DNA from 2 places in the Paludisphaera sp. genome. Region 1 is predicted to be linked to the other one. Evidence: riboswitches for the same ligand, from Rfam matches in the RefSeq annotation. Region 1 holds a riboswitch; the other holds the start of a gene.
What was found. Region 1 has a riboswitch for cobalamin ahead of WG209_RS22640 (iron ABC transporter permease). Riboswitches for the same ligand answer to the same signal wherever they lie in the genome.

Region 1 (3,785 bases):
ACGACCGACGCCCCCGGGAGCGACCATAGCCATGAACCTCGCCCGACTCGCGATCGTCCTGGGCCTCCTCGCCTTCGGCCCCGCCCTCGCCCAGGCCGACCCCCCCGGCCTCAAGCCGCTCGACATCGGCGCGACGGCCCCGGACTTCGACCTCCCCGGCGTCGACGGCTCGAACCACGCGCTGAAGGACTACGCCGACGCCAGGGCCCTGGTGGTCGTCTTCACCTGCAACCATTGCCCCACCGCGCAGGCGTACGAGGCCCGGTTCGCGAAGCTCCACGACGACTACAAGTCGAAGGGCGTCGCCGTGGTCGCGATCTCCCCCAACGACCCGGAGGCCGTGCGGCTCGACGAGCTGGGCTACAGCGACCTGAACGACTCGTTCGAGGAGATGAAGCTCCGGGCGAGCGACCAGAAGTTCCCGTTCCCCTATCTCTACGACGGCGAGACCCAGGAGGTCTCGAAGGCCTACGGGGCGCTCGCCACGCCGCACGTCTTCATCTTCGACGCCGGCCGCAAGCTGCGGTATCAGGGCCGGTTCGACGACGGCGAGGTCAAGACGCCGAAGTCTCACGACGCGATCAACGCCCTGGAGGCGGTCCTGGCCGGCAAGCCCGTGGAGACGCCGACCACCCGCGTCTTCGGCTGCTCCACCAAGTGGTCCGACAAGCGCGACGAGGCCGCGCGGTCGCTGGAGAAGTGGGACGCCGAACCCGTCGCGATCGAGCCGATCGACCTGGGGGGCGTGGCGAAGCTCGCCAAGAACGAGGGGGACAAGTACACCGTCGTCAACGTCTGGGCGACGTGGTGCGGCCCCTGCGTCCAGGAGCTGCCCGAGTTCGTGACCATGAATCGGATGTATCGCGGCCGGCCCTTCCGCCTGGTCACGATCAGCCTGGACGACGTCGCCAAGAAGGCCGACGCCCTGAACGTCCTGAAGGCGAACCACGTCGCCGCGACCAACTACATCCTCGACTCCGACGACCGCGACGCCTTCGCCGAGGCCCTCGACTCCGAATGGCCCGGCCCCGTCCCCTACACCCTGATCCTCGCCCCCGGCGGCGAGGTCGTCTACCGCAAGAGCGGCGGCATCGACCCGCTGGAAGTCCGGCGCGCCATCGTCGCGAAGATCGGCCGGACGTATTGAGCGGGGGGCGCGGCCGACTCGTTGGAAACGCTCTTCCCCCCTGGAGGGGGAAGACAGACTCCGAAGGAGTCAGATGAGGGGGAGCTTGCCCGAGCAGCTTCGGATTTCGAGTCATCCGGCCCAGGCCGAAGGCCATTGGGAGGCCGCCCCGAATCCCGGAGGCCGTCTCGCTCGTCCCCCCCTCATCCGGCCCTCCGGGCCACCTTCCCCCTCCAGGGGGGAAGGCTGTCATCAGCATCGTCTCAATCGAGGCCGCGGCTCCGCTCGCCGGCCATCGGTGTAGGACAACCGGCGGCGGGCCGCTACAATGGCGGGCATCCGCCCGACGGGTGCCCGCGCCGTGGCGCGCGGGAGAATAGGGAAGCCGGTGAGAATCCGGCGCGGGGCCGCCGCTGTGATCGGCGAGGCCCGGGACGCCATGCCACTGCCGTTCGCGGCGGGAAGGCCGTCCGGGCCGCGAGAGCCGAGAGCCAGAAGACCTGCCCGTCGGGACGACGATCGACGATCCGGCCGCGCTCGGCCGAGTCCCTTCAGCGCCGCCCGGCCCGGCGGAGAGGTCCGTCTCGATGTCACACCGTCGGCACCGTCCGCGTCGCCCCCCCGGCGAGGCCGTGAGGGCGCGTCCGTGAGCGGCCGCCCCGCGCGCATCCTGCTGCTCCTGGCGATCCTGGCGGTCGTCGGCTCGCTCAGCCTGGGCGTCGGCTCGGCGCGGCTGTCGCCGGCGCGCATCGCCGCGGCGCTCGTCGGCGAGGGGAGCGACGCCGACATCGTGTGGGACCTCCGCCTCCCCCGGATCATCCTGGCGGCGCTCGTCGGCCTGGCGCTGGGGGCGGCGGGGGCGGCCTACCAGGGGCTGTTCCGCAACCCGCTGGCCGACCCCTACGTCATCGGCGCCTCGACGGGCTCGGCCCTCGGCGCGACGCTCGTGATGATCTTGGCGGGGGACGCCGGGGCGATGGGCTTCGGCGCGGTGTCGCTGGGGGCGTTCCTCGGGGCGATGGGGGCGGCCGGGCTGGTCTACGTGACGGCCGCCTGGTGGGGCCCCGCGCCGATCGTCACGCTCCTCCTCGCGGGGACGGCCGTCAGCAGCTGCCTGGGGGCGGTCGTCTGGCTGCTGATGGTCCTGCACGACCAGGAATTGGCCCGCATCGTCCTCTGGATGATGGGGAGCCTGGCCGGCCGGAGCTGGTCGGCGGTGATCGGCGGGACGCCTTACATCGCGCTGGGGTTCGCGACGCTCTGCGCCCTGGCCCGGCCGCTGGACGCCCTCAGCCTGGGCGAGCAGCCGGCGAGGGCGCTGGGGCTGCCGCTGCGGCGCATGAGCGGCATGGTCGTCGCCGCGGCCAGCCTGGCGACGGCCGCCGCGGTGGCCGTCGCGGGGGTGATCGGCTTCGTCGGCCTGATCGCCCCCCACGTCGCGAGGGCGTTCGTCGGCGCCAGGCACCGCTACCTGATCCCGGCCTCCGGCCTCTGCGGCGCGATCCTGCTGGTCCTGGCCGACGACCTGGCGCGGACCGTCGCCGCGCCGACGGAGCTTCCCGTCGGCGTCCTCACGGCGATCCTGGGGGGGCCGTTCTTCCTCGTGGTGCTGAGGAGGGCCGTCCGATGACCCCCCGCCTCCGCGCCGAGGGGCTCGCGTGCGGCTACGGTCGCGGCCTGCCCGACGTCCTGACCGGCATCGACCTGGACGTCCCCGCCGGGACTGTCGTGGCGCTCCTGGGCCCGAACGGCTCGGGCAAGACGACCCTCCTGCGGACGCTCGCCCGCCTGCTGACACCCCGCGCCGGGACGGTGCGGCTGGAAGGCGAGGACGTCTGGAAGCGCGGGCGCGCCTGGGCCCATCGCCGGATCGCCATCGCCCTCCAGGACGACCCCGGCGGCGCGCGGCTGACCATCGAGGAGGTCGTCCGGCTCGGCCGCGCGGCGCACCGCGGCTGGTGGCTCCCCATGACCGCCGACGACGAGGCCGTCGTCGACCGAGCGCTGGAGTTGGCCCGGCTGACCCCGATGCGTCGCCGCTCCGTCGACGCCCTGTCCGCCGGCGAGTGGCAGCGCGTCACCCTGGCCCGGTCGCTCGCGCAGGAGCCGCGCGTCCTGCTGCTGGACGAGCCCACCGCCCACTTGGACTGGAACTATCAGATCGAGATCCTCGACCTGGTCGACCGCCTGGCGCATGACGAGGGCCTGGCCGTCGTCGTGAGCCTGCACGACCTGAACCAGGCGTCGACCTGGGCCGACCGCGTCGCGCTGCTGGCCGAGGGCTCGCTGCTGGCCCACGGCGAGCCCGAGGCCGTCCTCACGCCCGAGACCCTCGCCCGCGCCTACCGATGCCCGGTCCTCGTCGACCGCCACCCCATATCCGGCGCCCCCATGGTCCTCCCCCCTCCCCGCCGACGGAGCCTCCGAGCCGATGACGACCCAGCGTGACGCGAACCGCCTGCTCCGCCCCCTGTGGCTCGCCTCCATCCTCGTCGCGGGCTGCGGCGCGCCGGAGGCGACCGCGCCCGCGGAGCCCGCGCGGCCGTTGCGCGGCACGACCGTCGAGGGCGAGGGCTGGCCCCGGCGCGTGACGGATTCGGTCGGGCGGTCGATGGTGCTGGAGAAGCCCGCGACGCGGGTAGTCTCGCTGGCGCCATCG
Region 2 (3,785 bases), on a different contig from region 1:
CCCAACTCGACCTCGACCGTCGCGGCCGACGTGTTTTCCACTGTGTAGGTCAGCGTCGTGGCCGGGAGGCTGGAGGCGTCGACGTCGAGCGGGATGAACGGCGAGAAGGCTTCGAGCGTCACGCGGATGGGGATGCTCGCATCCTCATAAGTCACGACGCCGATGGGATACTCGCCGCGGAATCGGACGTCGGCGAATCCCTCGCGATCGAGCGTCCGGACCTTGTCCCCCTCCTCGGACTTCACGCGGATCGCGGCCCCCTGCTCCACCGGCGACTCGGGCCGCAAGGGGTTGGCGTAGTGGGAGTCGTTGGTGCGGATGGTGGCGTTGAAGACGTCCCAGTGCCAGAGCTTCCCGTCGCCCCCCAGGTACAACTGCCCCGCGCAGATGCCGCCGACGGGCATGCCGATCAGGTCGAGGTCCGTCCCCTGATGGATAGTCGGTCGACCGCGCTCGAACAGCGACGCGACCCACGCGGGGTCCAGCTTCTTGTCCGCCGGGACGAGGCGGTCGAACTCCGTGGAATCGAACGGCCCGGCCATCGCCCCTCGCGGCCGAACGCCGGCGAGGGCGGCCCCGGCGGCGATCCCCACCTGGAGGAACTGACGACGGTTCGGCGTCGACGGCCCGCATCCCGAGCCCGGCCGGCACCCGCAATCCCCCCGATCCGACGCCACGTCCGCCATCGCTCGACCCTCCGCCGCGATGCCCTCGCCCGGCCGATCGAGTCGTCTTCGGACTCGTCGCGCCGGGCCGGCTTCCATCCCTTCGGATGGGATGGCTTCATCGTCGCACCGGGATGAGGGCGGTACAAGCGGCCGGGGACCGCCGGGTCTCTCGGCGTCGGCGCTGATGACCTCGCCGCCGCTCCGCGAGAGGTAGGCGGAGAAGACCTTGAGGTCCATCGTCTGCTTGAGGAAGCGGACCGAGCCGTCCACCATCAGGAAGTTCGCCCCGCCGGCGTGGTAGGAGTGGAATTCCTGGCCGTAGTCGCAGCCGAGTTCCCCGGGTTTCCGCCTCGGGTCGTTCGGCAGGATCAGGCACGCGCCGAACGTCCCGACCCCCGACGTGCCGTAGCGGGCGTTGAGCGGGGCGCTCTGGTCGAAGAAGTTCTTGTGGCCCATCCAGATGCCGTGGATGGCGTTCGGCGCCTCCCCCAGCGCGACGGTGTATGTCGTGCCGTCGGTGATCGAGGTGAGCGTAACGTTCGGCTCGTGGCGATGCATGATCGTGCCGCGGCCGCCGCTATTCTGGCCATATTCATTCGTGCATCCCGTGCCGGGATGGCAGCGCAACGCGCGTTCGCCCCAGTTGCCGCCATAGTCGCTGCGAGCGAACAGGTCCGTCGAGGTGATGGTGTCGCCGTTGGGCTTGCCGAGGTCGCCGCGCGGGTTGGTCGGGCACAGGAACGCGGAGAGCCGCGTCTGGCTCACGGTCGAATTTTCGGGCTCGATGTACCACTTCGACTGGTTCACGGCGTTGTAGACCGGCGATTGCTCCAGGTAAGGGGCGATGGCCGCGCCCCAGCTCTGGATCCGCTGGGTATCGCTGGTCGGGGTCGCGATCGTGGTGGGCGTCACGCTGCCTCCGGGACCCCCCTTGGGGAGCATATTGTTGACGCCGATATAGTTGTGCATCGCCAGGCCCAGTTGCTTCAGATTATTGACGCACTGGACGCGGCGGGCGGCCTCGCGCGCGGCCTGCACGGCCGGGAGCAGCAAGGCGATGAGGACGGCGATGATCGCGATGACCACCAGGAGTTCGATCAGCGTGAACCCCGGGCGCGCGGGGCGCGGGGCGAGGCGGGCGGGCATGGTCGGGCCTTTCGGACGGGTCGAGCCGGGTCGGGCTGATGGGTCGGCGACCCGGCCGCTTCGGGTCCGGGCGGGCTCGATCGAGGCGGGCGTGGCCCGATGTCGAAGCTCGCGCGGACGCTCGCGGCCGGGGCGTCTCGACGTCGGTTCGACGGGCAGGTCTTCTGGCTCTCGGCTCTTCGCGGCCCCGGACGACCTTCCCACCCATGGGCAGTGGTCGCAACGTCCGGGAGCCTGGCCGATCACAGCGGCGGCCCCGCGCCGGATTCTCACCAGCTTCCCTATTCTCCCCCCGTCGGCCTCGGGCCAAGGGGGGGCACCCGTCGATCCATCGATGCTAACGGCCCACCCCCCAGGCGACAAGGCCGACCGCGGCGGGGGCCCGCCTTCCGATGTCCCCGACCCGCCCGCCGGGCCCATCCCCATCCACCCGCCGGGATTCCCCGGCGCGACCCGACTGCCCACGCTCTCCCCACGAGTTGGCTTCGTTCGCGCGCCGACGTGTTCCGATGTTGCGACGTTAAATCCGTAAGGTAAAAACTTTGTGGCGAAATCGGGTTGGCTTCGTTCGTCGTTTTCGAAGTGATTTTTCGCCGCGCGCCGAGCCCGCCCGGCGCGGGATGCCCGTCCCTCCTTCCGCCGGGCGGTGCCTACATAGATCGGAGGCGGCAACGGCTCATCGCTGGCTCGGCCGACGCCCTGTACCCGTCGCGGCGACCCTCGCCGCGGGCGAAGGAGAGGAGATAGGACCGGGCTATTCGCCCCGAGGCCGGTCACCCCTGCTGTTCAACTGCTTCCGGGATGTCAAAGAGCATCGTCATCAAACACCCGTATGGTCAGCGATGCGATCGGCGGGATTTCAGGAATCTCGATTTGTACTCGTTCAAGGCCCGATATCGTTACGCTGGCCTGAGCCCGTTATACTCGAGTGATGCCGGATCAACTTCGATCGCGCCCGATCGCCTGGATCATGCTCGTGGTGGGGCTCTGTTGGGTCGGCGGTTGCGGCCCAAGCCCGCCCCCTCCTCGCGCCATGCTCAGGGGGCATGAGGGCGAGATCACCTCTCTCGAATTCGCTCCGGATGGCATCACCCTCGCCTCCAGGAGTCGCGACGATACGGTGAGGACCTGGGATGTGCCGCTGAGCCGGGCGAGGATGGCGGTTACAGGATTTCCCTCGGACATGGGCTCCGTGGTTTTCTCTCCCGATGGGGCGCGGCTGGCCGCCAATGAAGCATCGGTCGGGGTCGTGGCATGGGACGCCGCGAACGGCAACGGGCGGTCCGACTATCCTTACCCCGAGAGCGGCGAGCCGGGCTGGTCGTGCTATTCGCTCTCCTATGGCTGGGGCGTCGCTTACTCGCCTGACGGCATGTTCCTGGCCGCTGGTGGCGGCAACGGTGGCGAGGATGGTCTCGTCTCACTCTGGGACGTCGCCTCGGGGAGGGGGAGAATCTCGGACGTCATGAGGCTCCGGTGACCGCCGTTGCCTTCTCGCCCGGCGGCGACGTTTTGGCCTCGTCGGGCCTGGAAGGGGCCATTCGCCTCTGGGACCTCGTGACTCGGAGGGAGCGCGCGTGCCTACGCGGGCATGGCGGGCCCGTCCATGCGATCCGCTATTCCCCGGACGGCGGGACGTTGGTCTCCGCCAGCGGAGATCGCACGGTCAAAGTCTGGGACGCTGAAAGCGGCCGTGAGCTAGGGACGTTCTCCGATCATCGCGATCCAGTCTTGTGCGTGGCGCTCAGCCATGACGGCAAGCTCGCGGCTTCCGGCGACCGGAGCGGAGCGGTCTTGCTCTGGGACCCGTCCACGAGGCGGAGAATCGCCTTGCTTGCTCGTCATGGGGGAGGTGCCTCGTGCGTCGCCTTCTCGCCCGTTGCCGACGTGTTGGCCTCGGGAGGCAAGGATGGGGCGATTCGATTGTGGGACCTGTCCGAGTGGCGAGGCCTCCGGGCGGTTCCATGACGG

Region 2: another riboswitch for cobalamin. It lies ahead of WG209_RS09490 (DUF1559 domain-containing protein); the one in region 1 lies ahead of WG209_RS22640 (iron ABC transporter permease).

The regions. Positions count from the first base shown of each region.
Region 1 covers NZ_JBBCIR010000096.1:4,863-8,647, forward strand. The annotation lists gene WG209_RS22635 (redoxin domain-containing protein) at 32-1,147, shown strand; cobalamin riboswitch at 1,473-1,634, shown strand; gene WG209_RS22640 (iron ABC transporter permease) at 1,773-2,756, shown strand; gene WG209_RS22645 (ABC transporter ATP-binding protein) at 2,753-3,574, shown strand; gene WG209_RS22650 (cobalamin-binding protein) at 3,558-3,785, shown strand, end outside.
Region 2 covers NZ_JBBCIR010000023.1:145,287-149,071, reverse strand. The annotation lists gene WG209_RS09490 (DUF1559 domain-containing protein) at 1-1,814, opposite strand, end outside; cobalamin riboswitch at 1,951-2,153, opposite strand; gene WG209_RS09485 (hypothetical protein) at 2,998-3,294, shown strand.